One region of the Bradyrhizobium sp. B039 genome, then DNA from elsewhere that is predicted to be linked to it. Evidence: predicted binding sites of a transcription regulator. Region 1 holds the regulator's gene; the other holds the start of a gene.
The links. Region 1 encodes LexA, which represses DNA repair genes until DNA is damaged. Its sites were predicted from a motif close to TGTTCNNNNTGTGTTCNG; they were not measured.

Region 1 (16,008 bases):
GCTCCGCGACATAGGTGATGGCGCCGCCATATTCGCCGCCCAGGCACAGACCCTGGATCATGCGCAGGCCGAACAGAACGAACGCCGCCGTTAGACCTATGGACTGGTAGGTCGGGATCAACCCGATTGCCCCCGTACCCAGTCCCATTCCGCTCAGCGTGATGAGGAATGTATATTTTCGTCCGACCCTGTCACCCATCCATCCAAAGAGGAAGGCTCCCAGGGGGCGGATCAGGAAGCCCGCAGTGAACAGAGCGATCGTGCTGAGGAGGGCTGCAACCGGGTGGGATTGCTCGAAGAACTTGACCGACAGAACGGCGGCCAGGCTGCCAAAGATATAGAAATCATACCATTCGATGACGTTTCCCACCGATGCAGCAACGATCACGCGGCGGAAATCGTGCGGTACTTGAACTGCCATGTGCTGCTCCTATCAAACTCAAACCCACTCCTCGCGCATTTCAGCGCCAGTTCGCTCGCGGAGTGCGTTTGGTGTGCGACGCTACAGGCGAGAATTGCGAGTTGCGTCCGCAACGCCTGGTCTCAGAGGAACCTTGAACCACCTGAGAAGAGCTTCGGCGGCCTTCGGTACCGCGAGCTGTCACGACCTGGCCCGTCTGTGCGGGGGAGGCGTGGAGAGCAGTTTAGTCCTGCCAAGGCCGACCCCTTATGAGACTTTCGGCGCAATCGACCCGAACCCAGGCTGCCCCCGTCCAGAGACAGAACGGTCGCCCATCGCGCCGGGCGGTCGTGTCACGAATGAACGGAAAGGACCTCTCGGGCGTTGTGTGGGTCCCGAGCGAGGAGCCCACCATGCAGAACATCGCAGAGCATATGGAAGTCATCGGCGCCGACGGCGTCCACATCGGCACGGTCGACAAGGTCGAAGGCCATCGGATCAAGCTGACCAAGAAGGACAGCGGCGAGGGCAGCCACAGGGGCCATCATCACTTCATCGACAGGGGCCTCGTCGCCGGCGTCGAGGGCAACAAGGTCCGGCTGTCGGCCAAGGCGGATGTCGCCGTGACGATGGAAGAGGAAAAGTAGGGCTCGATCGAGTTCGTTCCTGATCTGTACCGCTATTCGCCGCCCTGCACGTTCCGGTAGCCTCGGCCTCCGTCACGTATCGCAAGGTGCAGGGAATGGCGGAGCCGGGCCGGCCAGCACGGTCCCAAGGGATTGCGGGGACCTGGCCCGTTGGCCGGGCTGCTCCGGCCGGCGGGTTTGCGCCGGCGGGCTATGGCGCCTGGCCCGCACTCGTCGAGGCGCTGCGCGGATGGATGCGCGCGGAGGCCGGCGCCGGGCGGCTGTTGCCGTGGGTGCCGGTCGCCTTCGGCAGCGGCATCGCACTCTACTTTACCGCCGATCACGAGCCGGTGCTGTGGGTCGTTGCCGCGATAGCGGCCGCGCTCATGCTTGGCGCCGTCCTGTTGCGGCGGAGCCGGCTGTTCGCCCCCGCGATCATGATCGCGGCGATTGCGGCCGGTTTTGCCGTGGCGACCTGGAAGACGGCGCGCATTGCTCACACCGTTCTCGCAAAACCGCTCTATTCGGTGTCGTTGTCGGGCTTCGTCGAGACGCGCGACATCCGCGAGCGCACCGACCGTTTCGTGCTGCGTGTCACCGCGATGGAGGCGCAGCGGAGCGAGGTGAAGCTGGAGCGCGTGCGCCTCTCGGTGCGCAAGGGGACTGCGCCGGAGGTCGGCAGCTTCGTGCAGTTGAAGGCGCGGCTGATGCCGCCGATTTCGCCGGTGCGCCCCGGCAGCTACGATTTCTCGCGCGACATGTTTTTCCAGGGCATCGGCGCCTCCGGCTTCGTGATGGGGGCGATTGCGGCTGCGGTGCCGCCCGATGCCGGTGGCTTGCGGCTGCGCTATGCCGCCTTCATGCAGGGCCTGCGCGATGCGATCGACGCGCGCATCCGGGCAATGCTCGAAGGCGACAATCGCGCGATCGCGACGGCGCTGCTGACGGGGCGGCGCGACGCGATCACCACGCCCGTCAACGATGCCATGTTCATTTCAGGGCTGGGCCATGTGCTCTCGATCTCCGGTTACCACATGGCGGTGGTCGCCGGCGTCGTGTTCTTCGCGGTCCGCGCGCTGCTCGCTCTGATTCCGGGACTGGCGGTCGGCTTCCCCATCAAGAAATGGTCGGCGGCTGCGGCGCTGGTGGCCGCCGCATTCTATCTGCTGCTCTCGGGCGCGGAGGTCGCGACGCAACGCTCGTTCTTCATGACCGCCGTGGTGCTGATCGCCGTCATGGTCGACCGACGCGCCATCACCTTCCGCACGCTTGCCGTGGCCGCGTTGATCGTGCTCGCGGTCGCGCCCGAAGCGCTGGTGCATCCGAGCTTCCAGATGTCGTTTGCGGCAACGCTGGGGCTGGTTGCGCTGGTGCAGATCGGCATGCCGAACCTGTTCGCTTCGCCCGATCATTCGGCGACCGCGCGCATCGCGATGTGGGGCGGCCGCGAGATCGCGATGCTGTTTCTGGCCTCGCTGATCGCGGGGCTTGCGACCACGCCCTATGCCGCCTTCCACTTCCACCGCGTCACCCCGTTCGGCGTGCTTGCCAACCTCGGGGCGATGCCGGTGGTGTCGGCGCTGGTGATGCCGGCGGGACTGCTCGGATTGCTCGCGGCGCCGTTCGGGCTCGACGGCGTGTTCTGGTGGCTGATGGGGATCGGCATCGACTGGATGGTCGCGGTCTCGCGCTGGGTGGCCGCGCTGCCGGGCGCGGTCGGCCGCATCCCGGCGTTCGGCATTGCGCCGCTGATCGCGGCGAGCCTCGGGATCATCGTGATGGGCCTGCTGCGCACGCCCTTACGCTGGTCAGGCGCGCTGGTGCTGTTGGTCGCGATCCTCTGGGGGCTGGCAGGCCGGCAGCCGGATATCCTGATCGCCGGGGACGGCCAGAGTGTCGCGGTGCGGGGCAGGGACGGGCACCTGCAAATGATCCGGGCGAACAAGGACGGCTTTCTGCTGAAGGAGTGGTTGGCTGCCGACGCCGATCCGCGCGATGCCGGTAGTCCCTCGCTCGCCGCCGGCGTGTCGTGCGACGAGGCCGGCTGCGTGACGCCGCTCGCCGACGGGCGCCTGGTCGCGCTGGCCTTGCGCATCGACGCTCTGGCGGATGATTGCAGCCGCGCTGCGCTGGTGGTGACGGCGCGACCGGCGCCACCGGATTGTGTGGCGATGGTGGTCGACCGGCAGCGACTCGCGGCGCAAGGCGCGCTCGCTCTGACACGGCGCGGCGACGGCTTTGCGGTTCAGGCGGTGAAAGCGAGAGGCACCGATCGTCCGTGGTCGCCGGCGACCGCCGGCGAGGGCGATTTCAGCGTGAGCCTTGCGCCGCAGGCGGCCGCCCCCCGGGACGCGACGCCGTTCGAGGCGGACATGCAGGCCGAGGATTGAGCGGACGGGCTACAGGTACCAGGCCAGCACGGCTTCGAGCCCAGCACTCCCGATTACCGGCAGGGCCACCATCTGGCTCAGTCCGATTGCGCGGGCCTCCGCGGCTGCGGCCGAGCCGTCGTGCCCGAGATCGTCGTTGAGCGCGGGCATGCCGGTGGCCCAGGCTCCGCCGATGCTGCCGTCGCCCCTGCCGATGGATTTGTCCGCATAGAGCGCGGCAAGGTCTGTCTGCGCGCTGCAATCGCCGGCGCGAAAGACCAGTGCCGAACGGGCCTCGTTCGGCACCCAGATCTCGAAGCGTCGCGCAATCGGCGTCGCCTGTGCGGACAGGAAAGTCAGCACCCAGGTCTGGTCGGTGCCGGTCCGATAGGGCACGCCGACGCCGAGATTGATCCCGACCTCGGCGGCGTCTTCCCAGCGCAGAAAACTCCTGGCGTTGTGCAGGTCCTTGATGATCAGCGGCAGGCCCGCTTTCCAGGTGCGTCCGGGCAGGCCGAAGCCGCGGGGAAACCTGGTGTGGCGGGAGTTGAATTCGAACATGTCGGCGGTGCCATAGTAGCCGTCGACGAGCCCCATCTCGTGGGAGCTATCGGGATCGTTGTGCCAGAGCTCGATCGCGCCGACATGCGCCTCGTCGTCGCCGCAGAACAGCACCATGACGGCCTGCAAGAATTCGCCTGAAAACACCGGCACCGCCACGCCACAGGTGAGGCCGGCCGCGAGCGCTTGGTCGGTCCGCTTGAAATAGGAGTTGGCGAATTTAGTGAGGATCACGGGATGGCCGCTGGCCCAGGCCTTGCCGGGAAGGCCCTCGTCGTATCCGAAGCGCAAGTCCTCGCTCACGGCCTTGAACGCAGACAGCCCTTCGCCGTAGAGGCCGCCGCCGAATTCCAGCCGCATGCGCGTCCGGTCCGGCACCCAGAGTTCAACGACGCGAATGAAGGTTTTCATCGAACGTGTCCGCCGCCTCAAGCCTTTGACAGCATCGGCGATCTGGCCGCGGAACGGACGTTCAAAATTCAGGCAGGGCCGCGCAAACTTCGTGCGATGGGCAGGTGCGAGCCTGATCTCGGCGGATTGGATTCCGGAAGACGCAAATCATACCATCTCGCCGGCCACGGCCGGCGATGGCAATTTCAATCCCGGCCCCGACCTCTGCGCCGGGGGGAGGTGCATCAGCCGATCGGCAGGCGTGTGATCGTCGGCCTGTCAGCGATGATCTCCGGCTTGTGTTCACGCTCGCCGGCCGGCTGGGTCACCGGCAATTGCAGCACGGTCGCGCGCTGGCCTTCGACGAGTTGCGTCACGAGTACGTATTTGCCGTCGGGGAATTCGATCGCGTCATGATGGCGATCGGGAATGTGCGGATCGATCTTGCCGAACTTGCCGACGCGGGAGTTGATGGTGCGCGTCCAGATCCAGCGATTGTCGTAGCGGACGTTGTCGGCGAAGGCGAGCTCCGTTCCCGGCAGCAGGCAGACCGCGACGGACATGTCGGCCTCGGAGGCGAAGCCGCGCGTCGAGGTGCCGCGGAAGGTGGTCGTGACGATCGTCTCGCCGACTTGTGCGGGACGCGTCGCGACGGCATGCAGGCTGTAGTCACACATCGGGTGCTCCTCATTCAGGGATAGCGACCCGCGCCTCCTTCGGAGGCACTGGCCTCTATCAGAGTGGAAGCATGTTAGCGTCTTCTTGGTTGTAGGCAAATCTGCGGCTTGGCTCCGCAGGCTGCCATCACAATATCTTTTTCAAATGCGTCAGGAACAAAAACCGCTTCCGTGCATTTGGCGTGCATCTTCGTCAGCGACCAGCAGGTGCCGACCAGCCCGAATATTGCCAGGCGGGTTGCGACGGCTGCGCGACGGCGTTGCGGGCATTGCGCAATTGCTCGCTCGTCGTCTGCGTTGCCCTGCGGGCATGGTGCGACTGTGCGGCGAAGGCTTGCGACGCGGATGCTGCGATCAGCGCCACCGTCAAAACGATCTTGCGCATTGATTGTCTCCTCGATCTCCAGGGCCACGAAGCGATGAGGGCTTCGTGCGGCGTGGCGAGGATGTAGCGCTAGCGGAGGGCCGGATAATCTGAGCAAAACCAGAAAGACTATCCAGCCGGAGCGGACAATCGTCCGCTCCAATCGTCAACGCGCGGGTCGCCAACCGGCGGGGCGCGCTTTAGGTGATTGCTTGAGCATGATCTCCGCGCAAGCGCGTCCTGCGCTTGTCGCGAGGGAAAACCGCTGCGCACTTTGCGCTAACGCGGCCCTCCAGTCCGGATCACACTCAGTACTTCCGGTACAGGCCGATCAGCTTGCCCTGAATCTTCACCCGGTTGGGCGGCAGGATGCGGACCTCATAGGCCGCATTGGCGGGCTCGAGCGCGATCGAAGCGCCGCGGCGGCGGAAGCGCTTCAGCGTCGCTTCCTCGTCGTCGATCAGCGCCACCACGATGTCGCCGGTGTCGGCGCTCTCATTGCGCTGGATCAGCGCCATGTCGCCGTCGAGGATGCCGGCTTCGACCATCGAGTCGCCGCGCACTTCGAGCGCGTAGTGCTCGCCCGAGCCGAGCATGTCGGGCGGTACGCTGATGGTGTGGCTGCGGGTCTGCAACGCTTCGATCGGCGTGCCGGCCGCGATACGGCCCATCACCGGCACCGCAACGGGGCGTTCGCCCTCGTCCGCGCTGGAGCTCGCTCGCACCTTGCCGAGATTGCCCTCGATGACGCTCGGCGTGAAGCCACGGCGGTTGCCAGCGGCGGCCTGCAGCTCGGGCAACTTGATCACCTCGATCGCGCGGGCCCGGTTGGGCAGGCGCCGGATGAAGCCGCGCTCCTCCAGTGCGGTGATCAGGCGATGGATGCCTGACTTCGAGCGCAGGTCGAGCGCGTCCTTCATCTCGTCGAAGGAGGGCGGCACACCGCTTTCCTTCAAACGCTCGCTGATGAATCGCAGAAGCTCGTATTGTTTGCGCGTTAACATCTCGACCAAATCCCCCGGTTGATGTCGTTCGATTCCGAGACGGTGAATTCAGCGGCGAGCCGCCAGATGCTCGAAACAAATCATGAACGGACACTATATGTTCGATATGTGTTCCGCAACTGCTTAATTTACCGTGAACGCGACAAAGTTCGCGGAACGCGCAGGACCAGTGCGTTCAGGCGGGCAGTCGCAGCACCTCGCAAGGCGCGCCTGCCTCGACCTTCGGCGCGAACGGCGCGCGCACGAGAAGTGCCTGCGCCGCAGCGAGATTCGCAAGCAGCGAGGAATCCTGATGATTGACGGGAAGGGCGACAAGCATGCCGTCGTCGCGCCGCTCCAGGCGCGCACGAAGATAGTCCTCGCGCTGGTCATTGGCACCGACATCGCGGCCGAGCACGGCGCGCTCGCGACGATGGTGAATCACGGCGCGGCCCGACAGGGCGCGAATCAACGGAACCATGAACAGGAAGCCACACACATAGGACGACACGGGATTGCCGGGCAGGCCGATCACACCCATCGCCCCTAGCCGGCCGTGCATCATCGGCTTGCCCGGCCGCATCGCGATCTTCCAGAACGCCATCGCAATGCCTTCGGCCTTCAGCGCCTGCTGGACCAGATCGTGGTCGCCGACCGAGGCGCCGCCGATCGTGATCAGGATGTCGGCGCCGCTCTCTCGGGCACGGCGGATGCCGGCTGTGGTGGCCTCCAGCGTATCGGCGGCAACGCCGAGGTCGATGGTATCTGCGCCCTCCTGGCGGGCGAGGGCGTGCAGGGCATAGCCGTTGGAATAGACGATCTGGCCGGGGCCCGGCGTGGTGCCCGGCATCACCAGCTCGTCGCCGGTGGCGAGGATCGCGACCTTCGGACGGCGGCGGATGGGCAGGTCCGGGTGGTTCATCCCGGCGGCGAGCGCGAGGTCGCGCTCGGTGAGCCGGGTTCCCTTGCGAAGGAGCACGTCGCCCTCGCGGAAGTCGACGCCGGCGGGCCGGATGTGCCGACCGGCGATAGCGGCTTCCTTGATCGTGATGCGCTTGCCCTCGGCGACCGTATCCTCCTGGATCACGACCGCGTCCGCGCCGGCGGGAACGACGCCGCCGGTGAAGATTCGTACCGCTTCGCCGGCGCCGACCGCTCCCGCGAACGGCCGGCCCGCCGCGACCTCGCCGATCATGGTGAGCTGCGCGTCGACCCTGGCCGCATCGGCTGCGCGCACGGCGTAGCCGTCCATGGCCGACATCGCCTCGGGCGGCTGGGTACGCCGCGCCGCGACGTCGCGTGCGAGCACGCGGTGGTAGGCCTCGTCGAGGGGAATCATCTCTTCAGGCAGCGGCTCCGCGCCGGCCAGCACCGCGGCGAGCGCGTCAGAAACCGGCATCAAGGCCACGGCGAAACTCCTGCTCGGAAAGTCTGGACGAATGGGCGGCAAGAGTTCTAGCCGAGCGCGGGCGATGAAGCAAAATGGGACCGGATCAGGATTTATCCTGCTTGATCCGTCCAGTCATGAGGGACCGTCAGCCCTGCCGCGGCATGATCTGACGGACGAGAAAGACGGGAACGAGCGTGGCCATGGCAAGGACGACAATGACGGGAGCCACGGCCAGCATCGGTCAACGACCGGTCTGGCGGTCCGGACGGAGGTCCGGCGCCACGTCGGGAGCCACGTCAGGGGGCTTGGGGCCTTGATCCTTGTCGGGCAGCGGATCGGCCTGGGATTTCAGGTCGGCGGCCTTGCTGATCAGCTTGGCGGAGAGGTCAGCATCCGAAGTCGTTCTGGCGAATTCGAGCAGAAGAGAGGCTTGTTTGGTGAGGTAGGTCTTGCCCAACACGATGATACGTCCGTCTGTAGAAGTCCCAACGGACTCAAGAGTCCGGAAGCGGGCATTCCGTTCCCGGAACTCTGTATAAAAATGTACAAAGCGATTTGGTTCCTCATCTCGGCCAGATCGGTTTCGGGAGCTCCCCGGTTTCACCCGCCGGCCGATGCGTCTCGATCAGATTCCCAGCGCCTCGAGCGCGTCGCCGACATCGCGGGGCGAGGTCACATGCACCGCGGTCAATCCGCGCGCCCGCGCTCCCTCGACGTTTTCGGCGAGGTCGTCGAAGAACACGATGCGCCTGGCGGGCACACCGATGGCCGCCACGACATGGTCGAACGCCGCCGCGTCCGGCTTGCGCAGGCCGATGCTGGACGACAGGTACAGCTCGCGGAAATGGCCGAGCAGGTCGGCGTATTCCTTCGAGAAATGGTCGACATGCGGCCGGTTGGTGTTGGAGAAGGCGTAGAGCGGCATCTGTTTCGCCGCACGCGGCAACAGCTCCGCGACATCGGGCATCTCACCCGCGAAGATCGCGTTCCAGCCCTCGAGGAATTGCGCATCCGAGATGCCGATCCCGAGCGAGGCGCGTAGCGAGGCGAAATACTCCTCGTCGCTGATCTTGCCGACCTCGTGCAGCCGATACGCCTCGCTGTCGCGCACATAGCGGGCAATGATCGCCTCCGGCTTGCAGCCGGCGTGTCTCGCCCAGCAGGCGATCGCCTTGGAGAAATCGATGTCGAGCACGACGCGCCCGAGGTCGAACAGAAGCGCATCCGCGCTGCCGGGAGAGAGCGAGGTCATTGCGTCCTTTCGGATCAGTACCGGTAAGGCTCGTGGTCGAACAACGGGAACGCGCTGAACACGCTCGGCGCGTTCGTTGCGGTGGCTTGGTGCAGGCAGGACTTGTTGACCTCGGCGAACGAGGTGGCGCCCAACAGGCCGAGGCAGCGCAGCACCTCGTCCTCCAGAAGCTCCAGCATCCGCGTCACGCCGGCTTCGCCGGCCGCCGCCAGCGCCCAGCATTGCAACCGGCCGATGCCGACGAGGTCGGCGCCCGCCGCGATCGCCTTGACGATGTCGGTGCCGCGGCCGAAGCCGCCATCGACCATGATCTTGGCGCGGCCCTTCACGGGCTCGACGATCTCAGGCAGCACATGCATGGCGCCGCGGCCGTGATCGAGCTGGCGGCCGCCATGGTTGGAGACGTAGATCCATTCGACGCCGTGATCGAGCGCGATCAGGGCGTCCTCGGCGGTGGCGATACCTTTCAGGATCAGCGGAATCTTGAACTTGTCCTTGATCATCTTCACGGTCCGCCATTCCAGGCCTTTCTGGAAATCGCCGCCGGTGGCGCGCAGGCGGCTCTCGCGAACGTAGCGCTTGGCGATGTCACGTTCGCGACGGCTGTAATGGGCGGTGTCGACGGTCAGGCAGAAGGCGGCGTAGGCGTGCTTTTCGGCCCGGCTGACGACATCGGCGACGAAGGCGTCGTCGCCGCGCACATAGAGCTGGTAGAGACGCAGCGCGTCGGGGGCGGCTGCGGCGGTCTTCTCCAGGCCAGGCTCGGACACCGAGCTCAGCATGTGCGCCGCCCCAAAGGTGCCGGCGGCGCGCGCGACGCTCGCGGCGCCATCCGGATTGAAGATCTCGAGCGCGCCGACAGGGGCGAGCACCACCGGCAGGCGCATCCTGCGGCCGAACTGCTCGACGGAGCCATCGACCTTGCGCACGTCGCGCAGCACGCGCGGGCGAAAAGCGAGCTCGTCCAGCGCCATCCGGTTGCGGCGCATCGTGGTCTCGGTCTCGGCGGCGCCGACGATATAGTCCCAGGCATTCTGGTTGAGGTTGGCGCGTGCTTTGCGGATGAATTCGTGCAGATTCTGGAACGGCTCGCTGCTGGCGCCGAGTTCGACGTTCCTTTCCGGCTGGATGCGGGGTTTTTCGTTCATTATTATCCTCCCGAGAATTTGAAGCCTTGTTTCATCGCCTAACCCGTCCGGCTCTCCAAAACCATCCTAAAATCGCATAGCTGCGAGGCGCGGGCGATCGACCGATTCCTGCTTTGCATGAAACGGTTTCGGAACGTTGCCAAAAGTTTAGGTCCGGGCGAAGGGATTTTTACGGTGTACCCGCCGGCGCGGCGTCCCGGCCTTGAAGAAACCAGAATGGTATTGTGAGAAGCGGGCTGGATCGCCATTTGCATGGCGCCTCCCAAGCCCAAGAGAACCGCCAAGCAAAAAGGCCAGCCTATCCATGCGGAAAACCCTGCTGTTCCCCCTGGGCGCGCTCACCGGAGCGTGTTTGACCCTTCTGGTAGCTAGTCCGCACGGCGGAGTATGGGCGGCACGGGCGGCGGCGGGCGCGGATGATGCCTATTCACAGCTCAACTTGTTCGGCGAAGTCTTCGAGCGCGTGAAGGCGAGCTATGTCGAGAAGCCCGACAACGCCAAGCTGATCGAAGGCGCGATCACCGGCATGGTGACCTCGCTCGATCCGCATTCGCGCTACATGAACGACAAGGCCTGGACCGAGATGCAGGAGACCACCTCCGGCGAGTTCGGCGGGCTCGGCATCGAGGTCACGATGGAGGAGGGCCTGGTCAAGGTCGTCTCGCCGATCGACGACACGCCGGCGTCCAAGGCCGGCATCATGTCCGGCGATCTCATCAGCAAGATCGATGGCGATGCCGTGCAGGGCATGACGCTCGAGCAGGCCGTCAACAAGATGAAGGGCCCGGTCGACACCAAGACCAAGCTCACCATCGTGCGCAAGGGCGCCGACGCCCCGCTCGACATCGCGATCACCCGCGAGATCATCCATGTGCGGCCGGTCCGCTTCCACGTCGAGAATGGCGACATCGGCTATATCCGCGTCACCTCGTTCAACGAGCAGACCACCGACGGCCTGAAGAAGGCGATCGCGGCGATCTCCAGGGAGATCCCGCAGGAGAAGCTCGCGGGCTATGTGATGGACCTGCGCAACAATCCGGGCGGCTTGCTCGACCAGGCCGTGTCGGTGTCGAGCGCGTTCCTTCAGCGCGGCGAGGTGGTCTCGACCCGCGGCCGCAATCCAGAGGAAACCCAGCGCTTCACCGCGCATGGTGGCGACCTCACCAAGGGCAAGCCGCTGGTGGTTCTGGTCAATGGCGGCTCGGCTTCGGCCTCGGAGATCGTCGCCGGCGCGCTGCATGACCACAAGCGTGCCACGATCATCGGCACGCGCTCGTTCGGCAAGGGCTCGGTGCAGACCATCATTCCGCTCGGCGCCGGCAATGGCGCGCTGGCGCTGACCACGGCGCGCTACTACACGCCGTCCGGCCGCTCGATCCAGGCCCAGGGTATTGCGCCCGACATCGAGATCCTCCAGGACGTGCCGCCCGAGCTGAAGGGCCGGATGGATACCATGGCGGAGTCCCAGATGCGCGGCCACCTGCAGGCTGCCGACGGCACCGAGCAGACCGGATCGCAGTCCTACGTCCCGCCGAAAGAGGAGGACGACAAGGCCCTGCACGCGGCCTACGACTTCCTGCACGGCGTCACCGCGAATGCGGTCGCGGCCAAGCCCGCGCCGAAGGCTGCGGTGCCGAACTAAATCCTACGACGTCCAGATAATCGCCCGGGAGCGGATGACCGCTCCCGGGCGAATTCGTTTTGAGGCTGGCGTGTCAAAGGCGGAGCGCCAGGATTTCGAATGTGACCGCTGTCGAAGCACCGAAAGCAGTGAATTGTTGCAATTGATCATCGACCGTAACGACGGCTTCGAAGATGTTCACGTTGCCATTGAGGGAGGGTGACGAGGCCTGGATGACACGATCTCCAACCTTGAGGCCCGGCGCAGCGACGGTGCCGGCCGATGACAAGCCGGTAACTGTGACCACGACATATCCGGAAATCTGAGCCATCTTGCGCTCTTTCTTGGAACGAGTTGAACGGACCTCGTCTTACAATCAGTTCAAATCTCAGTCGACGGGTCTGATCAATTGCGAGCTTAGGACATAGGGCTCTGCGGTGATCCCGCGGCTCGCAAGCCGCGAGATCACAGCGCGATCGTCATTGCTCCTTCTTCGGGCCCATGTGATGCGGGACTTCCGTCTTCGGTCCGCCGCCGTAATGGTGGCTGCCGCCCGATCCGCTGGTCGATCCGCCGTCGCTCTCTTTCTTGCCCATGTGGTGCGGGACCTCGGTCTTGGGCCCGCCCGAATAGTGGTGGCCGTTCTTCTCATCGGTGGTGTTCGTCGTGCTCGTCTGCGCCAAGGCGGGCAACGCGACGAGCGACATGATCGCGGCAGCGATGATCAGCTTGCGGTGACTCATTCTGGTTTCTCCTGTTTGAACTTGTCGAGTTGGTGTCAATCAAGTCCCGGTGGCTTGACTGACAGGCAACCAAACCCGGAGCGCGATTGTCTAGGTTGAGCAAAATCAAATGTCGACGCGCGCACTTGCGTGCGCCGATGCGTGGATCGTCGAGTTGCCGCAGTCGACGGGAAGTATCGATCTTCTTACAGAAAAAAATTTGCATCGATCTCGCGAATTCGATGACTTCATGTCGTGCCCTCGATCACTTGCAGTGCCGGCAAGAGGCGTTGCTGGAAAGATGGCGATGTCGATCGAATGACTCGAGGACGAGAGGCGTCTCAACTCATTACAAGACCGCGCGAAAAAAAGATTTGGCCGGTGCATCGCTCGAGTTTGATGTCCGTCAAAAGAGCATCAACGACGCCACCTAGCGTGCCGGCTCGCGAGTGGATAGAGCATCGCGGCGCGGTTGCGATCCGCAAACATCGCGCAAGAATGGGAAGCACGCTCTTGATTGACGAGACGATCCTGGTGGCCGGTCGGCCGCTGCAAGTTGCATTTGTCCTGCGCCGCCGGCTCTGGGAGACGATCACGATCAGATCGGTGCTGGCCAAGCCCCGGCGCGATGTCCGGCTGGATCTGTTTCGCGGTCTGGCGAACTGGCTGATCTTCCTCGGACACATTCCGAATTCGGTGCTGGTCTGGTTCACGACGCGCAATTACGGCTTCAGCGACGGCGCCGATCTGTTCGTGTTGATCTCCGGCTACACCGCGACGTTCGTGTTCGGCACCATGATGATGGAGCGTGGCTTCGTCATCGGGGCAACCCGGCTGCTGCGGCGAGTATGGCAGCTCTATGTCGCCCACCTTCTGCTGTTCTTCGTCTATCTCACCGCCGTGCATTACCTTGCGCACAGGTTCGACGACCTTCACCTGATGGATCAGTTCAACGTCGCGCCACTGATGGACTTTCCCGTCGAGACGCTCTCGCAAGGCCTGGTCCTCAAGTTCAAGCCGCTCAATCTCGACGTCCTGCCGCTCTACATCGTGCTGATGGCTGCGTTTCCCGTCGTGCTCTGGTTCATGTTGCGATGGCGGAACGCGGTGATGATCAGCTCGTTCGGTCTCTATCTGGCCGCCCGCCATTACGGCTGGAACTTGCCCGCCTATCCGGCCGGGGTCTGGTATTTCAATCCGTTTACCTGGCAACTGCTCTTCGTATTCGGGGCCTGGCTGGCATTGGGAGGGGCGACGGCAAGTCGCTGGCTGCTGTCGTCCCGCACGCTCCTTGTCATGAGCGGCGGCTTTCTGCTCTTCGCGCTTGTGATGACACTGGCCGAGCGAATTCCCGAGCTCAGGGGCTACCTCCCCGAGGGACTCGTCGCCGTCTTCGTACCGAACGACAAGACCAATCTCAGCCCCTATCGGGTCGTTCATCTGGCGAGCCTGGTGCTCATCGTCGTCTCGCTCGTTCCGATCGATTGGCCGGGACTGAAGTCGCCTTTCCTGCAGCCGTTGATTCGATGTGGCCAGCAATCCTTGCCCGTGTTCTGCGTCGGTCTCTTCCTTTCGTTCATCGCGCATTTCCTGCTTGATTTTGGATCGGAGGGAATCCCGGCTCAGCTCATCGTCGGAGCCGCGGGCCTCTGGATCATGACGGGCGTTGCCTACTACCGGACCTGGTCGAAGGGCGTGGACAGAAGCCGTTCGTCCGGGCAGGGCGGGGAGGCGGGCGAATGATAACTTCCGAGTTGATTTTCACCGAGGACGTGCAGGGCGTCATCCTGCATGGCCTGCACTGGACCGCATCGACGATCGAGCTGCTTGGCGTGGTGGTGATCGTGTGCGGCGTGGTTGCCGCAACGGTCTGGTCGTTGAACGAGATGCGGCGCGGTGCGCCTGCAGACGCATTTCGTTCCTATCGCGCGAACCTCGGTCGCGGCATCCTACTTGGCCTCGAATTCCTGATTGCCGCCGACATCATCGGAATGGTCGCGATCGTGCCGTCGTTCGACCGGCTCGGCATCCTGGCCTTGATCATCGTGATCCGCACCTTCCTGAGCTTCTCGCTCCAGATTGAAATCGAGGGGCGATGGCCGTGGCGAAGGCATGACAGGGAGGTGAGCGATGCAGCACGCAGCGGCCTTTGACACCTCCGTGCGTAAGAGTTTCCGGCGCGTCGCGTCTATATGGCCTGACCCGCACCTCGCTGCCCTCATCGCCGAAATCGATGAGCAGACGACCATCCGAATCAAACCCTGGAGAATGACCATGAATCGTCCGAAGAAATTTGTCGTGAGCGCAGCCGCCCTTGCCGCCCTCGTGCTGGGTCCGGGTGGACTGTCGTCCGCAGTCGCTGCAACCGATCTGACTCGCGTCGCGATGATGGACGACGACAAGATGTCGAAGATGCCCGCACCGTCGGATTCCAGCGGCAAGATGAATACGGGACAGCCATCGGGTCAGCCGCAGAACATGAGCGGCGGCCAGATGAACGACGATAAGATGAAGATGCCGCCGCAAGGCCAGATGCGGGACTGCCAGGGCGCCGGCTGCCAGGACAATTCCGGCATGATGCAGATGATGCAAATGATGGAGACGATGATGCGCGGCCAGATGAGTTCGTCTGGCAGCAGCGGCGCGATGAGTGGCCCGGCGGACGTGACCGAGCGGCTCGAAGGGCGGATCGCATTTCTGAAGGCGGAATTGCAGATCAGCGACAAGCAGGCTGCCGATTGGAATAATGTGGCGGATGCCCTGCGGTCGAGCCGGCAGCACCTGCTGGATGCGCGCAAGATGCTCGCGATGGATGACAGGCTGGGAAGCGCGGACCGTCTGGAGCATTACGAGCGGCACCTGTCCGAGCGCCTGGAGGCGCTCAAGGCGGCTCGCGTGGCCTTCACGCGGCTCTACGCGTCGTTGAACGAGAGCCAGAAGCAGACCGCAGACACGATCCTGCTGCCTCTGATTGCGTCGTTCTGAGCGCTGGAATCGAGAGCGAGATCATGTTCGGTCTGCCCCTTCGATGTCGAGCCGGCCTGTCTGCGCTCGTCGTCCTCACGAGCCAGCTTGTGGCGAATGCCGCGCTCGCATCGGACTTCGGCCTCGGCCGCGCGCATCCGACAGGGCAGGTCGCTCAGGGTTGGGAGCTGGCGCAGGCAGAGGACGACCACGCCGCACATCATCCCGCAGCGTCCGGCTCCGCAGGCGGTGCGGCCGGCGCGCCGCCCGGCGGCGCCACGCCGGGGATGATGGGCGGAATGGACGGCATGATGGGCCGGCCGCGCAAGGAGTTTTATCCGGCATTGATGGAGATGCCGTCGCTGTCCGCCGAACAGCGGAGCAATCTGGAGATCCAGGCGCGCGAGCGGATCAGCGCGGAGACCGATCGCTTGGCGGGTGCTGAGATGGATCTGCGGCACGCCATTGCCGGGAGCGACATCGTTGCCGCGGATCAGGCGGCGCGTCGGCTTCGCGAATCCCTGAACGCCGTCCAGAGTGG
Region 2 (16,008 bases), 4.0 Mb from region 1:
GACCGCGAAACAAAGAGCTTCGCATGACCGACGACAAAGATGCGAAGCTGATCGAGGCCGGGCGAAAGCTGTTCGCGCGCGACTGGCAGTTCATCTGGGCCTCGCCCTCGATCCAGACGCTGCCGCCGATGGACGGGCTGGAGATCGCCTTTGCCGGCCGCTCCAATGTCGGCAAGTCGAGCCTGATCAACGCGCTCACCGGCCGTAACGCGCTGGCGCGCACCTCGCATACGCCGGGCCGCACCCAGGAGCTGATCTTCTTCGAGGTCCCCGGAAAGAAAGACCTGCGCCTCGTCGACATGCCCGGCTATGGCTACGCCAAGGCACCGAAGAGCCAGGTCGCGTCCTGGACCGAGCTGATTCATAAATTCCTGCTGGGCCGCGCCAGCCTCGCGCGCGTCTATGTGCTGATCGACGCGCGGCACGGCCTGAAGGACGTCGATCTCGATATCCTCGGGACGCTCGACCGCTCCGCCGTCAGCTACCAGATCGTGCTGACCAAGGCCGACCAGGTGAAGCCCTCTGAGCTTGCCTCGCGCATTGCCGAGACCGAGGCCGCGCTGGCCAAGCATCCGGCCGCGTTCCCGAACGTGCTCGCGACCTCGTCGCGGAGCGCGACGGGCATGGCCGAGCTGCGCGCCGCGATGGCGAAGCTGCTGGAAGAGCGGAGCTCGTGATGGCCGCGCATCGCCTGTTGATTGGGCTTGCCGGCTTGATGGGCGCCGCCGGCGTCGCGCTGGCCGCCGCCTCCGCCCATGGCGGCGACGCGAGCCGGCTTGCCTCCGCCAGCGCCATGCTGCTGTTTCATGCAACTGCCATACTTGCGACGGTCGCGTTGCTCGCGCGCGGCCTTCTGCACGGCGGAATTGGCCTCATTGCCGCGTCCGGCTTCGTAGGCGGCGCCGCGCTGTTCGCGGGCGATCTCACCTTGCGGCAATTTGCCGGGCACTCGCTGTTTCCCTACGCGGCGCCGACCGGTGGGACGGTGATGATCTTGAGCTGGCTGGCGGTGACGCTGGCGGCCGTGGTGGCGCAGAAATAGCGCTCGATCTTCCCCTCCCCTGGAGGGTAAGAACCAACACCCACTTTGCGCTGCCCCCGCCAATCGGATAGAACGCGGCCCGACAGTCCCGCCAGCGAGATCCGCCTCATGACCGACATCTCCCCGCTCGACCAGGCCCGCATCCTGTCCGAAGCGCTGCCGCACATGCAGCAGTATGACGAGGAAACCATCGTCATCAAATATGGCGGCCATGCCATGGGCGACGAGGAGACCGCGAAGAACTTTGCCCGCGACATCGTGCTGCTGGAGCAGACCGCGATCAACCCGGTGGTCGTGCATGGCGGCGGGCCGCAGATCGCGACCATGCTCAAGCGCCTCGGCATCCAGTCGGAATTCGCCGCCGGCCTGCGCATCACCGATGCCGCGACCATCGAGATCGTGGAGATGGTGCTGGCCGGCTCCGTCAACAAGCAGATCGTCGGCTATATCAACGAGGCCGGCGGCAAGGCCGTGGGACTATCCGGCAAGGACGCCAACATGGTGAAGGCGTCGAAGACGACGCGCACCATCGTCGATCCGGGCTCGAACATCGAGAAGGCGATCGATCTCGGCTTCGTCGGCGACCCCGAGAAGGTCGACCTCACGCTGCTCAACCAGCTGATCGGCTACGAGCTGATTCCGGTGCTGGCGCCGCTCGCAACCTCCAAGGAAGGCCAGACGCTGAACGTCAACGCCGACACCTTTGCCGGTGCCGTCGCGGGCGCGCTGAAGGCCAAGCGCCTGTTGCTGCTCACCGACGTGCCGGGTGTGCTCGACAAGTCGAAGAAGCTGATCCCGCAATTGTCCGTGAAAGACGCGCGAAAACTGATCGCCGACGGCACCATTTCCGGCGGCATGATCCCCAAGGTCGAGACCTGCATCTACGCGCTCGAACAGGGCGTCGAGGGCGTCGTCATCATCGACGGCAAGATGCAGCACGCGGTGCTGCTGGAGCTGTTCACCAACCAGGGCACGGGAACGCTGATACATAAGTGAGGCGCGAGCAAACAAAGAGCGGCGTCATGGCCGGGCAACAGCGCGAAGCGCGTCTTCGCGAAAATGTCCCGGCCATCCACGATCTTTCGCCCCGCGCCAAGAACGTGGATGCCCGGGACAAGCCCGGGCATGACGAGCCGAGAGAGCGACGGCATCGTCGCTCGGTCGTGACCCGTTTCCTGATGACGCTGCCGGCTGCGGCCGTGTCATTCGTCTTCTCCTCCGCCCCCGCCTTCGCCGACCTCAAGATCTGCAACCGCATGTCCTATGTCGTCGAGGCCGCGATCGGCATCGACGACAAGGCGGCGACCGCGACGCGCGGCTGGTTCAGGATTGATCCCGCCACCTGCCGCGTGGTGGTGCAGGGCACGCTGACCGCCGACCGCATCCTGCTCAATGCCCGCGCGCTCGGCGTCTATGGCGCCTCGCCGATCCCGCAGAACGGCAACGACATGCTGTGCGTCGCCCAGGACAATTTCGTCATTGCGGCCGCGCGGCAATGCCGCAGCGGCCAGACGCAAGTCCCCTTCACGCAGGTGACGCCGACGCAAGGCGACGACGGCAACCTGGTGACGTATCTCGCCGAGGATTCCGAATATGACGACGAGCAGGCGCGCCTCGCCGGCATCCAGCGGCTGCTGGTGATCATCGGTTATGACGTCGGGGCGATCGACGGTGTCGACGGACCGAAGACGCAAGCAGCGCTGGCTGCGTTCCTGAAGAGCCGCGGGCTGCCGTCCGACGCCGTGTCGTCGCCAAATTTCTTCAAGACCATGGTCGACGCGACGCAGACGCCGTCGCCGAGCGGCCTGACCTGGTGCAACGACACCCCGCACAAGGTGATGGCGGCGATCGCCACCGACGACGGCAAGTCGGTGACGAGCCGCGGCTGGTACCGCATCGACCCCGGCAAGTGCCTGCACCCCGACGTGAGCGGCCAGCCGAAGCAGATCTTCAGCTTCGCGGAAGCCGTCGACGCCGACAACCGCGCCGTCAAGCTGAAGGACAAGCCACTGAACTGGGGCGGCGAGAAGCAGCTCTGCACGCGCGAGACCAAGTTCGAGACCGTTGAGCAGACCGATTGCGGCGCGCGCGGGTTTGCGGCGACGGGTTTTGGCGCGGTCGACATGTCGAGCGGCGGCAGGACGCTGCGGTTTGCGATGCCGTGATGTGATGTGATGATGGCGCTACACATTGCGCCGTCGTCCTGGCGAAACCCAGGACCCATTGCCCCAGGATCGGGTTTGGCGAAGAACGACGACCAGATTGCCCCAATGATCGGTCACGGAGTATGGGTCCTGGCTTTCGCCAGGACGACGATTGAAGGCGGGGCCACGGCCTCGGTCAACGGATAGAGAGTTGCAATGAACCCACCCCGCGCCTTCACCCATGTCGACACCTGGGTGTTCGACCTCGACAACACGCTGTATCCGCATCATGTCAATCTGTGGCAGCAGGTCGATGCGCGGATCGGCGAGTTCGTGTGCAACTGGCTGAACGTCAGCCCTGAGGAAGCGCGCCATATCCAGAAGGACTACTACCGACGCTTCGGCACCACCATGCGCGGCATGATGACCCTGCACGGCGTGCGCGCCGACGACTATCTCGCCTACGTGCACAAGATCGACCATTCGCCGCTGGAGCCGAATCCGGCGCTCGGCGCGGCCATCGCAAAGCTGCCGGGACGCAAGCTGATCCTGACCAACGGCTCGGTCGACCATGTCGATGCGGTGCTGGCACGGCTCGGCCTCGCCACCCATTTCGACGGCGTGTTCGACATCATCGCGGCCGAGTTCGAGCCCAAGCCGGCCCCGCAGACCTACCGGAAATTCCTCGGCGACCATGCCGTCGATCCCGCCCGCGCCGCGATGTTCGAGGACCTCGCCCGCAACCTCACCGTCCCGCACGAACTCGGCATGACCACCGTGCTGGTGGTGCCCGACGGCACCAAGGAAGTGGTGCGCGAGGACTGGGAACTGGAGGGCCGCGACGCCGCCCATGTCGACCACGTCACGGACGATCTGGCGGGGTTTTTGGCGGGGTTGTCGCCTCACTGACCGCCGTCGTCCCGGCGAAAGCCAGGACCCATGACCCCAGGGAGAGGCTGCGGCGCGAGACTGACAACCACGAGTCGTCGTTAAACTCCTCGCTGGGGTCATGGGTCCTGGATCGCCGCTCCGCTTCGCTGCGCTGGTCCAGGACGACGGTGGGGGATGGAGGACGACAGCGGAGTATGCCTTGACTCTCCCCTGCCAAATCCCGAAAAAGCGCCCCAATCCGTCAAAATTCCCGTTCCGAAGAGGAAATCCCGATGTCCCTGTCCGCCCTCGAATCCACCATCAACAGCGCCTTCGACGCGCGTGACGGCATCTCGACCTCGACCAAGGGCGAGGTGCGCGAGGCCGTGGACCATGTGCTGGAGACTCTGGACAAGGGCGAGGCACGCGTTGCCGAGCGCGGGGCCGACGGCAAGTGGAAGGTCAATCAGTGGCTGAAGAAGGCCGTGCTGCTGTCCTTCCGCCTCAACGACATGGGCGTCATTCCCGGTGGTCCGGGCCAGGCGACCTGGTGGGACAAGGTGCCCTCGAAGTTCGAAGGCTGGGGCGAGAACCGTTTTCGCGATGCCGGCTTTCGCGCGGTGCCGGGCGCGGTGGTGCGCCGCTCGGCCTTCATCGCCAAGAACGTCGTGCTGATGCCGTCCTTCGTCAATCTCGGCGCCTACGTCGATGAGAGCACGATGGTCGACACCTGGGCCACCGTCGGCTCCTGCGCGCAGATCGGCAAGCGCGTGCACATCTCCGGCGGCGCCGGCATCGGCGGCGTGCTCGAGCCGCTCCAGGCCGAGCCCGTGATCATCGAGGACGATTGCTTCATCGGCGCGCGCTCCGAGGTCGCCGAAGGCGTGATCGTGCGCAAGGGCGCGGTGCTGGCCATGGGCGTGTTCCTGGGCGCCTCGACCAAGATCGTCGACCGCGACACCGGCGAGGTCTTCATCGGCGAAGTGCCTGAATATTCGGTCGTGGTGCCCGGCGCGCTGCCCGGCAAGCCGATGAAGAACGGCCATATCGGCCCGAGCACCGCCTGCGCCGTGATCGTCAAGCGCGTCGACGAGCGCACGCGGTCGAAGACCAGCATCAACGAGCTGCTGCGGGATTAAGACTCTCTCCTCCCCCTCTCCCCGTTCTTACGGGGAGAGGGTTGGGGTGAGGGGCCTCTCTCCACGGATGAGATTGCCGTGAGACCTGTACCCCCTCACCCGGATCGCTCCGGACGATGCTTCGCATCGCCGAGGCGATCCGACCTCTCCCCGCAGGCGGGGAGAGGTGAAGAGCCCCTTGCGGCACCTATCGAACCCTCCCTCCCTCCATCGCGACCAATTCCCGGACGGCCTCCGCCGCCCGGAACCTTCGCCATGGACTGGACCTGGTACCTCTTCCGCTTCGACGGCCGCATCAACCGCGCCCTGCTATGGCAGGCGCTGCTGATCGTTGCGCTGCTGGCGGGCTTGCTGGAGATCGTCGGTCAGGTCATCGGGATCCTCGGAGGGACCAGATCCACCTTGAAGCTCGCCATCGACCTCGATTTCGACTTCGGTCTCGACGACCTGTTCAAGCTGGTCGATCCCCGAGCCTCCCGCTCGCTGGCATCCGCCGATCGCGCGACCTCGATCCTCAAGGCGTCCGGCATGGCGCTGTTCTTCTGGATTTATCTCGCGACTACGATCAAGCGACTGCACGATCGCGACAGGAGCGGCTGGTGGATCGTTCCGTTCTTCGTCGTGCCCGGCCTGTTCAGCCAGTTCGCGGACCTGCTGCCCAACACAAACTGGATGCTTCCGTTCAGCCTGGCGGTTTCGATCCTGTGGCTGTGGGGCCTCGTCGAAATGTTCTGCCGGCCCGGCACCTCGGGCCACAACCGGTTCGGCCCCGATCCGCTCATCGAGATCGAGGACAGTTCGGCATCGGCCGCGTCGCCTGCGCAAGGCTGGGACCAGAGCCGCGAGATCGAAATTGTCCCGCCCAGTGCTAGCCCACCCGGCGGCATGCATGTTAAGCGGGGCGCATGACCGATGCTCTCTCGATTGCCCGCGATCTCATCCGCTGCCCCTCGGTAACCCCGGCCGATGCCGGCGCACTCGGGGTGCTTGAAAACGCCCTCAACGCCGCCGGCTTCACCTGCCAGCGCGTGACGTTCAGCGAGCCCGGCACCGCCGACGTCGACAATCTCTATGCGCGGATCGGCAGCGAAGGGCCGCACATCACCTTCGCCGGCCACACCGACGTGGTGCCGGCTGGCGACGAGAGCGCCTGGAGCGTCGGCGCATTCTCCGGCGAGGTGAAGGACGGTTTTCTGCACGGCCGCGGCGCGGTCGACATGAAGGGCGGCATCGCCTGCTCGGTCGCAGCCGTGCTGGAGCATCTCGCCGCCAACGGCGGCAAGCCGCGCGGCGACGGCACGGGTTCGATCTCGTTCCTGATCACCGGCGACGAGGAAGACGTCTCCATCAACGGCACCATCAAACTTCTGAAGTGGGCCGCCGAGCGCGGCGAAACATTCGATCATTGCGTGCTGGGCGAGCCCTCCAATGTCGAGACGCTCGGCGACACCATCAAGGTCGGCCGACGCGGCTCGCAATCCGGCACGCTGTATGTCGACGGCGTGCAGGGCCATGTCGCCTATCCGCACCGCGCCTCCAATCCGGTGCCGGACATTTCGCGATTGATCGTGGCGATCTCCGACGAGCCGCTCGACCATGGCAGCGCGCAATTCCAGGCCTCCAATCTCGAATTCACCTCGGTCGACGTCGGCAACAAGGCCAACAACGTCATCCCCGGCGAGGCCCGCGCAAAATTCAACATCCGCTACAACGACAACCATACGCAAGCGAGCCTGCGCGAGCTGGTCGAGACGCGGCTGGCAAAGGCTTGCGGCAACCGCATCAAGGCTCGCATCGTCTGGGAGCCGTCGAACTCCAACGTGTTCGTGACCAAGCCGGGTCCGTTCACCGATCTCGCCGTGTCCGCGATCGAGGAGATCACGGGGCGGAAGCCGGAGCTGTCGACGAGCGGCGGCACCTCGGACGCGCGCTTCATCTCGAGCTACTGCCCGGTGATCGAGTTCGGTCTGGTGGGACAGACCATGCACCAGGTCGACGAGCGCGTGCCGGTGAAGGATCTGGAAAAGCTGACGAAGGTGTATCGGGGGATACTGACGCGGTATTTTGGGTGAGGCGATAGCGCCTCCTGGAATTCCGCTGTCATCGCCCGCGAAAGCGGGCGATCCAGTATTCCAGAGACAGCCGTGATTGAACCGAGAGGCCGCGGCGTACTGGATTCCCCGCCTTCGCGGGGAATGACAGTGGCGGGTGTCGCGAGAGTTTCCCGCCTCCCGTCTCTCTTCTAATAATCTACCTTCACCAGATACAACCCGTCCGGCGGCGCGACGATGCCGCAGGCGGCGCGGTTGCGGGCGGCCAGCGCTGCGGAAAGATCGTCCGCGGTCCAGCGGCCTTCGCCGACCCAGACCAGCGACCCCACCATCGAGCGCACCTGGCTGTGCAGGAACGAGCGCGCCGAGGTGATGATGGTGATCTCGCGCCCGTCGCGCAGCACGTCGAGTTGGTCGAGCGTCTTCTCCGGCGATTTGGCCTGGCACTCGGTGTCGCGAAAGGTCGTGAAATCGTGCTTGCCGAGCAGGCGCTGCGCGGCCGCATGCATCGCCTCGGCATCGAGCCGGCGCGGCACGCGCCAGGCGTGGCCGACGTCGAGGGCGAGATTGGCGCGGGTGTTGACGATGCGGTAGCGATAGTGGCGCTTCACGGCCGAGAAGCGCGCTTCAAAAGTATCGGGTACGATCTCGGCCTCGAGCACAGCGATCGGATGCGGCCGCAGATGCGCATTGAGCCCGTCGCGAAAGCGGCCCGGCGGAAACTGCTTCTCGATATCGACATGCGCGACCTGACCGCGCGCATGCACGCCGGCATCGGTGCGACCCGCGCCATGCACCCGCAGATCCGCACCGGTCATCGCCTTCACCGCCGCTTCCAGTGCGCCCTGCACCGACGGCAGCGTGTCCTGCACCTGCCAGCCGAAGAACGGCGCGCCGTCATATTCGATGGTGAGCTTGTAGCGGGGCATCGTTTCCAATTCTGCCGTCATCGCCCGGCTTGACCGGGCGATCCAGTACGCCGCGGCCTATCCGTTCGACCGAGAAGCCTCGGCGTACTGGATACCCCGCCTTCGCGGGGTATGACAGTGTCAGGTGAATTTGGCGCCCGCCTTCAGCGGCACACCACGCAAGAAGTCCGTGGCCTGCATCCGCGCCTTGCCTTCGCGCTGCAGCTCGATGATGCGGATCGCGCCCTCGCCGCAGGCGATGGTGAGCCGGTCGTCGAGCACCTCGCCCGGCGCGCCCGAGCCCTTGGCGAGCTCGCAGCGCAGGATTTTGACGCGCGCGTTCTCGCTGACGCCTGCGAGCTCGGCCCAGGCGCCGGGGAACGGCGACAGGCCGTGGATGTGGCGCAGCACCGCCCGTGCGGGCTTGGTCCAGTCGATCCGCGCCTCAGCCTTGTCGATCTTGGCCGCATAGGTGACGCCGTCCTCGCTCTGCTTCTTGAGCTGGAGCCCCCCGCGGTCGAGCGCGGCCATGGCGCGGACCATCAGGTCGGCGCCGAGGCGCGAGAGACGATCGTGCAGGTCGGCCGCGGTCATGGTGTCCGTGATCGCCAGCCGCTCGGCCATGGCGACATCGCCGGTGTCGAGGCCGACATCCATCTTCATCACCATCACGCCGCTTTCGGCATCATCAGCCATAATCGCGCGGTTGATCGGCGCGGCGCCGCGCCAGCGCGGCAAGAGCGAGGCGTGCAGATTGTAGCAGCCGAGCTTCGGCGCATCGAGGATGGCCTGCGGCAGGATCATGCCGTAGGCGACGACGACGGCGGCATCGGCGTCAAAGGCGCGAAATTCTTCCAGCGCCTCCTCTGTCTTCAGCGTCTTCGGCGTCAGCACGGGAACGCCGAGTCTTCGCGCGGCTTCCTCGACCGGGGTCGGCTGCAACTGCAGGCCGCGCCGCCCGCCCGGCTTCGGCGCGCGGGTATAGACGGCCACGATCTCATGGCCATGCGCGACGAGCTCGAGCAGCGTCGGCACGGAGAAATCGGGCGTGCCCATGAAGATCAGGCGAAGGGGCATCGGAAAAACCTGCGAGGAACGTGATCCAATTACGGTCATTCCGGGGCGGCTCGAAGAGCCGAACCCGGAATCTCGAGATTCTCAGGTGCGCAATTGCGCACCATAGTTCGATGCTGCGCATCGCCCCGGAATGACGGAGAACCTCACTCCGCGCGCTTGGCGGCTTTCTCGAACTTCTTCAGCACGCGGTCGCGCTTCAGCTTCGACAGATAGTCGACGAACAACACGCCGTTGAGGTGGTCGATCTCGTGCTGGATGCAGGTGGCGTAGAGGCCTTCGGCGTCCTCCTCGTGCACCTTGCCGTCGAGATCGGTGAAGCGCACGCGCACCTTCGCAGGCCGCTCGACCTCCTCGTAATATTCGGGGATCGACAGGCAGCCTTCCTCGTAGACCGACAATTCCTCGGACGAGGCGATGACTTCCGGATTGATGAAGACGCGCGGCTCCGGCTTGGTCTCGCCGTTCTCGTCGCGCTTGGCGAGGTCCATGGTGATCAGCCGCAGCGGCTGGGCGATCTGGATCGCCGCCAACCCGATGCCGGGCGCGTCGTACATGGTCTCGAACATGTCGTCGGCAAGCTTGCGGATCTCCGTCGTGACCTTCTCGATCGGCTTGGAGACCAGACGCAGCTGCTTGTCGGGCAGGATGATGATTTCTCTGAGGGCCATGGCGGGCGATTTAAGCCGGGCGCGACAAGCGGTCAATGAGGCCCGGAACGCGTTAACGATCCGCTAACCATAAAACTTCAGCTTTTGTTAACCATAAAAATTAACGGGGCATTTACCATAAATGTTCGCTATTCGTTCGTGCCAGCAGCCGAATCGGCTAGAAGGACAGGCATGAACGAGATCATTTTCGTGGCTGGCGACTGGCCGGTGCGCACGATCGACGCGCTGATCGGCTTCGGCGTCCTGGTCCTCATCCTGCTGGTTGTGATCGCCGTGGTCATTGCACGCTCGGGGCGGCGCGGGGCGGAACTCGCGATGGCCAATGCGATCCGCGCCGACGAGCTCGAGGAGCGCATCAGCCAGATGCTGCACGCCCAGAGCGAGGCTTCGGGCCGGGTCGATGCCATGACCCAGGCGCTGGCCGGCCGCCAGGCCGAGATGGCACGGGCGGTCAACGAGCGGCTGGATTCGGTCACCCATCGCGTCGGCCAGTCCATGGAGCACTCGACCCGCAACACCATGGAGAGCCTGCACGCCCTGCACGAGCGGCTCGGCATCATCGACAACGCGCACAAGAACCTCACCGACCTCACCACGCAGGTGACGACCTTGCGCGACGTGCTCGCCAACAAGCAGTCGCGCGGCGCCTTCGGCCAGGCCCGGATGGAGGCGATCGTCCAGGACGGCTTGCCGAAGGGCGCCTACGAGTTCCAGTTCACGCTCTCGACCGGCAAGCGGCCGGACTGCGTCGTGTTCCTGCCCGACCAGCGCCCGCTCTGCATCGATGCGAAGTTTCCGCTCGAGGCGATGACCGCGCTGCACGACGCCCGCACCGACGAGGAGAAGCGCATCGCCACGCAGCGGCTGCGCGGCGACGTGATGAAGCATGTCAGCGACATCGCGGAAAAATATCTCGTCACCGGCGAGACCCAGGAGATGGCACTGATGTTCGTGCCGTCGGAATCGGTCTACGCCGAGATCCATGACGGCTTCGACGACGTGATCCAGAAGGCCTATCGCGCCCGCGTCGTGCTGGTGTCGCCCTCGCTGCTGATGCTGGCGATCCAGGTGATGCAGCAGATCATGAAGGACGCGCGCATGCGCGATGCCGCCGACCAGATCCGCACCGAGGTCATCAAGCTCGGCGACGATCTCGGCCGCTTGCGCGACCGCGTGCTGAAGCTCCAGAAGCATTTTGCCGACGTGAACGAGGACGTCCGCCAGGTGCTGATCTCCGCCGACAAGATCGAGAAGCGCGCGGGGCGGATCGAGGAGCTGGATTTCAGCAAGGCGGACGCGCCCGCGGAGGGCCCGCACCTGGTGGCGACGGGCGCGGCCGAGTTGTTCCCGAGGAAGCTCCAGGCGGGGGAGTAGATTTTTTAGCACACTGTCATGCCCCGCGAAGGCGGGGCATCCAGTACGCCGTGACAGTCGTTGTTGAGCCGAAACGCCGCGGAGTACTGGATCGTCCGCCTTCGCGGACGATGACACCGGTGAGATGGTCTGTATGGGCGCACACCATTACTATGTGTATATCCTCGCCAGCAAGATCGGCGGCACGCTCTATATCGGCGTGACGAATGATCTCATCCGCCGCGTGGCGGAGCACAAGTCAAAGCTGATCGAGAGTTTCACAGAGAAATATGACGTCGCGAGGCTTGTCTATTTCGAGCAATTCGACGACCCCGAGAATGCGATCAAACGAGAGAAGCGGCTCAAGAAGTGGAACAGGGCCTGGAAGATCCGCTTGATCGAGCAGCACAACCCGAATTGGGATGATCTCTATCCTGAGATAGCCGGACCACCATGACACCGTCATGCCCCGTAACTGTCATGCCCCGCGAAGGCGGGGCATCCAGTATTCCGCGGCGGTCGTGAATGAACCGGGACGCCCGTGAGTACTGGATCGTCCGCCTTCGCGGACGATGACGCCGAGGATGTTGGAGGCTCTCCCGCCTCACGGCTACCGCGAGAGTCTTTTCCCCCAGAATCTGCTAACACCCCCCCATGACCGCACCCGACGCGACCTCCGGAACCGTCCAAACCAGCGCTGATGCCCCCGCCGCCTCCTGGCGCGACAGCCTTGCCGTGTACCTGCAACCGCGGGTGCTGATCGTGCTGTTCCTCGGCTTCTCGTCCGGCCTGCCGCTGGCGCTGTCGGGCTCGACGCTGCTGGTGTGGATGCGCGAGGCCGGGGTCGATCTCGGGACCATCGGGCTGTTTGCGCTGGTCGGCACGCCCTACACGCTGAAATTTTTGTGGGCGCCGCTGGTGGACGCGCTGCATGTGCCGCTGTTCACGCGCGCGTTCGGACGGCGCCGCGGCTGGCTGCTGTTCTCGCAGCTGCTGCTGATCATCGCCATCCTGCTGCTGGCGCTGACCGATCCCGCGCGCTCGCCGTTCTACGTCGCGCTCGGCGCGTTGCTGGTGGCGACGACGTCCTCGACGCAGGACATCGTGGTCGACGCCTTCCGCGTCGAGAGCCTGCCGGAGAGCGAGCAGGCCGCCGGCATGGCATCCTATGTCGCGGCCTATCGCATCGGCATGCTGGTCTCGACCGCGGGCGCGCTGTTCATCGTCTCCGGTTTCGAGAGCACCGGCATTTCGCGCACATCAGCCTGGATGTGGGGCTATGTGGTGATGGCGGCGATGGTGCTGATCGGCACGATCACCGCGCTGGCCGCGACCGAGCCCGAGCAGTCGGTGCGGGCGGAAGCCGCAACGCAGGCCGATACGGCGTTCGCGCGCGTGCTGCACGCGGCGATCGGCGCGTTCTCGGAATTCCTGGCGCGCAAGGACGCGCTCGCCGCGCTTGCCTTCGTCGTGCTGTTCAAGTTCACCGACGCCTTCTCCGGCACCATGACGGCGCCGTTCGTGATCGACCTCGGCTTCTCCCGCAACGATTATGCGGCGATCGTGAAGGGCGTCGGCCTTGCGGCGACGCTGATCGGCGGCTTTGCAGGCGGCTTCCTTGCCCGACGCTACCCGCTGGCGACGTGCTTGTGGATCGGCGGCGTGGTGCAGGCGCTCGCCAACCTTTCCTTCTCCTGGCTGGCCTTCGTCGGCACCAGCCAATGGGCGCTCGCCTTCGCCATCACAGCTGAGAATTTCACCAGCGCCATCGGCACCGTGATCTTCGTCGCCTACCTCTCCGCGCTGTGCCAGAACCCGCTGCACACGGCGACGCAATACGCACTGCTCACCGCGCTCGCCGCGGTAGGACGCACCTATCTGTCGTCGGTGGCCGGCTATGTCGCCAAGGCGACCGGCTGGCCGCTGTTCTTCGTGATCTGCGTGCTGGTGGCGATCCCGAGCCTGGTCCTGCTGACATGGCTGCAGAAGCGCGGGCATTTCGAAGAGCTGGGGCCGGTAAGGGTGTGACCACCACTGCTGTCATGCCCCGCGAAGGCGGGGCATCCAGTATTCCAGAGACAGTTGTGATTGACCGAGAAGCCGCGGGGTACTGGATCGCCCGCCTTCGCGGGCGATGACACCGGAGTTGTGGAGAAGGCGTCGCGAATCACCCCCTACTGCTTCTTGATGATGCTCCACTTCGTGACCACGGCTTCGCTCATCTGGCCGGGGTCGCTGGCGCAGGCGACTTCGTCGACCTTGATCGAGATTTCCTTGCCGACGAAGGTCTTCAGCTGCGTGGCCTGCGCGTCGCCGCTCGGAACGAGCTGGAAGGTCTCTGGGCCGGTTTCGAGATTGCAGAGCCCGTTCGGCGCCGGCAGGCGGCGCGGCTCGGAGGTGATTTGATACATCGCGATCCGCTTGCCGGCGTTCTTGACGTCGCGCACCTTCATTGCGTTCAGCTCGCCCGAGAGCACGTCACCGGTGTTGATCGGCTTGCCGGGCTTGGGCGCCGGCGGCGCCGCGTCGTCCTGCTGCGCGGAGATGGCCGGCGTCACCAGCAGCATCATCGTCGCGGCCAAAGCCAATCGAGTGGCGAAAAGTTTCGTCATGTCGTCCGTTCCGTGGGGTCTGTAGGATAGCTAGAACAGGGTCCGCTGCCGCATCGCGGCCGATAGCGTACCTTCATCGAGATAATCAAGCTCGCCGCCGACCGGCACACCATGGGCGAGCCGGGTTACTTTTACGTTGGCGTCCTGAAGCAGGTCGGTGATGTAGTGCGCCGTGGTCTGGCCGTCGACCGTCGCGTTCAGCGCCAGGATGACTTCGTGGACCTCGGCAGCATGTGCGCGCGCGACCAGCGCGTCGATGGTGAGATCCTGCGGGCCGACGCCGTCGAGCGGCGACAATGTCGCACCCAGCACATGATAGCGCCCTTGAGTGGCATTGGCCCGCTCCAGCGCCCAGAGGTCGGCGACATCGGCGACGACCACGATGATCGCGGGATCGCGCTTCGGATCGGTGCAGACGGTGCAGGGGTTTTGCGTGTCGATGTTGCCGCAGGTCTTGCAGACCTGGACCTTGTCGAGCGCGACCTGGAGGGCCGAGGACAGCGGCATCATCAGCGCCTCGCGCTTCTTGATCAGATGCAGCGCGGCGCGCCGCGCGGAGCGCGGACCGAGGCCCGGCAGCCGTGCGAGAAGCTGCACCAGCCGCTCGATTTCGGGACCTGCAACCGCGCCCATGTTACTGGCCGAACAGCCCCGGCGGCAGGCCGAGCCCGCCGGTGAGCGACTGCATCTTCTCCTGCACGGCGGCCTCCGCCTTGCGGCGGGCATCGCCGAGCGCGGTCACGAGCAGGTCCTCGAGCACCTCGCGCTCTTCCGCCTTCATCAGCGAGGGATCGATCTTCACGCCCTTGACGTCCATCTTCGCGGTCATACGCACCACGACGAGGCCGCCGCCGGAGATGCCTTCGACCTCCACATTGCCGAGCGCGTCCTGCATCTCCTGCATCTTGGATTGCAGCTGCGCCGCCTGCTTCATCATGCCGAGAAAGTCAGCCATAGTCCCGTGTCCTTGGAAAGATAGGCTCAGAGATCGTCGTCGGTATCGGAACCGTCGGGCGGATCGTCACTGCCATAGTCGGCGTTAATATTGGATTCCGGCGTCTCGGGGGCAAGCCTGCGGACCTCGACGACCTTCGATCCGGGGAAGCGCGACAGTACCTCCTGCACGCGCGGATCGGCCTCCGCGGTACGCGCATGCTCCTGCTTGGCGGCCTGGTTCACCGAACGCAGCGTCGGCTGGCCCTGCTCGTTGGAGACGATCACGGTCCAGCGCCGGCCGGTCCAGAGTTCGAACTTGCGCGCGAGCTCGGTGATCATGGTCCTGGAGGCATTGGGCTCGAGCGCGACTTCCAGCCGGCCCTCCTCGAAACGGACGAGGCGCATGTCGGCTTCGAGCGCGGCCTTGGTCATGATGTCGCGCTTCTGGCCGGCAAGCGCGACGAGCTGGGTGAAGCTCGTGATGCGCAGCTGGGGTGCCGCGGCCTGCGGATCCGGCGCGGGCGCCGCCATCTGCGGCCGGGCAGCACCGCCGCCGAACGATGACGGCGATGAGGTCGGCGCGCGCATGGGCGCGGCCGAGGCGACAGGCGCAGCAGACGCAACCGGCGCGGCCGGCGCGCTACGCGCCGCACTGCCGCCGCTCACGACCGGCGAGCCGCCGCCGTTCTGCTCCAGCATCCGGATCGCCTCGTCCGGCGTCGGCAGGTCGGCGACATAGGCGATGCGCACCAGCACCATCTCGGCGGCGGCGGCGGGGCGCGTCGCGGCCTGCACCTCGGTGATGCCCTTGAGCAGCATCTGCCACATCCGCGACAGCACGCGCATCGAGATTTTCGAGGCGAAATCCCGCGCGCGCACCCGCTCGGTCTCGCCATAGGCGACGTTGTCGGCGGTCGCCGGCACGATTTTCACGCGGGTGACGAAATTGACGAACTCGGCGAGGTCCGAGAGCACGACGATCGGATCGGCGCCGACGTCGTACTGGTCGCGGAACTCCTTGAAGGCGGCGGCGATATCGCCACGCGCCAGCGAATCGAACAGGTCGATCACACGCGTACGGTCGGCGAGGCCCAGCATCTGCCTGACCGCATCGGCTTTCACCGTGCCTGCCGCATGCGCGATCGCCTGGTCGAGCAGCGACAGCGAATCGCGCACGGAGCCTTCCGCGGCGCGCGCGATGATGCCCA

Region 2: the regulator LexA is predicted to act here: its motif matches at 10,022-10,039, upstream of rmuC (DNA recombination protein RmuC).

The regions. Positions count from the first base shown of each region.
Region 1 covers NZ_CP152416.1:4,910,885-4,926,892, reverse strand. The annotation lists gene AAFG50_RS23025 (MFS transporter) at 1-421, opposite strand, end outside; gene AAFG50_RS23020 (DUF2171 domain-containing protein) at 814-1,047, shown strand; gene AAFG50_RS23015 (ComEC/Rec2 family competence protein) at 1,143-3,416, shown strand; gene AAFG50_RS23010 (GAF domain-containing protein) at 3,426-4,367, opposite strand; gene AAFG50_RS23005 (hypothetical protein) at 4,592-5,023, opposite strand; gene AAFG50_RS23000 (hypothetical protein) at 5,217-5,408, opposite strand; gene lexA (transcriptional repressor LexA) at 5,696-6,391, opposite strand; gene glp (gephyrin-like molybdotransferase Glp) at 6,567-7,778, opposite strand; gene AAFG50_RS22985 (hypothetical protein) at 8,002-8,220, opposite strand; gene AAFG50_RS22980 (HAD family phosphatase) at 8,386-9,012, opposite strand; gene AAFG50_RS22975 (alpha-hydroxy acid oxidase) at 9,027-10,160, opposite strand; gene AAFG50_RS22970 (S41 family peptidase) at 10,465-11,802, shown strand; gene AAFG50_RS22965 (hypothetical protein) at 11,876-12,112, opposite strand; gene AAFG50_RS22960 (hypothetical protein) at 12,261-12,524, opposite strand; gene AAFG50_RS22955 (OpgC domain-containing protein) at 13,017-14,246, shown strand; gene AAFG50_RS22950 (DUF1622 domain-containing protein) at 14,243-14,656, shown strand; gene AAFG50_RS22945 (Spy/CpxP family protein refolding chaperone) at 14,634-15,488, shown strand; gene AAFG50_RS22940 (FAD-binding oxidoreductase) at 15,512-16,008, shown strand, end outside.
Region 2 covers NZ_CP152416.1:898,283-914,290, reverse strand. The annotation lists gene yihA (ribosome biogenesis GTP-binding protein YihA/YsxC) at 24-677, shown strand; gene AAFG50_RS04280 (DUF423 domain-containing protein) at 677-1,042, shown strand; gene argB (acetylglutamate kinase) at 1,151-2,038, shown strand; gene AAFG50_RS04270 (DUF1036 domain-containing protein) at 2,221-3,207, shown strand; gene AAFG50_RS04265 (pyrimidine 5'-nucleotidase) at 3,403-4,095, shown strand; gene dapD (2,3,4,5-tetrahydropyridine-2,6-dicarboxylate N-succinyltransferase) at 4,350-5,195, shown strand; gene AAFG50_RS04255 (DUF805 domain-containing protein) at 5,451-6,104, shown strand; gene dapE (succinyl-diaminopimelate desuccinylase) at 6,101-7,267, shown strand; gene truA (tRNA pseudouridine(38-40) synthase TruA) at 7,438-8,175, opposite strand; gene fmt (methionyl-tRNA formyltransferase) at 8,296-9,231, opposite strand; gene def (peptide deformylase) at 9,375-9,899, opposite strand; gene rmuC (DNA recombination protein RmuC) at 10,071-11,273, shown strand; gene AAFG50_RS04225 (GIY-YIG nuclease family protein) at 11,407-11,709, shown strand; gene AAFG50_RS04220 (MFS transporter) at 11,907-13,280, shown strand; gene AAFG50_RS04215 (hypothetical protein) at 13,427-13,864, opposite strand; gene recR (recombination mediator RecR) at 13,895-14,497, opposite strand; gene AAFG50_RS04205 (YbaB/EbfC family nucleoid-associated protein) at 14,499-14,819, opposite strand; gene AAFG50_RS04200 (DNA polymerase III subunit gamma/tau) at 14,846-16,008, opposite strand, start outside.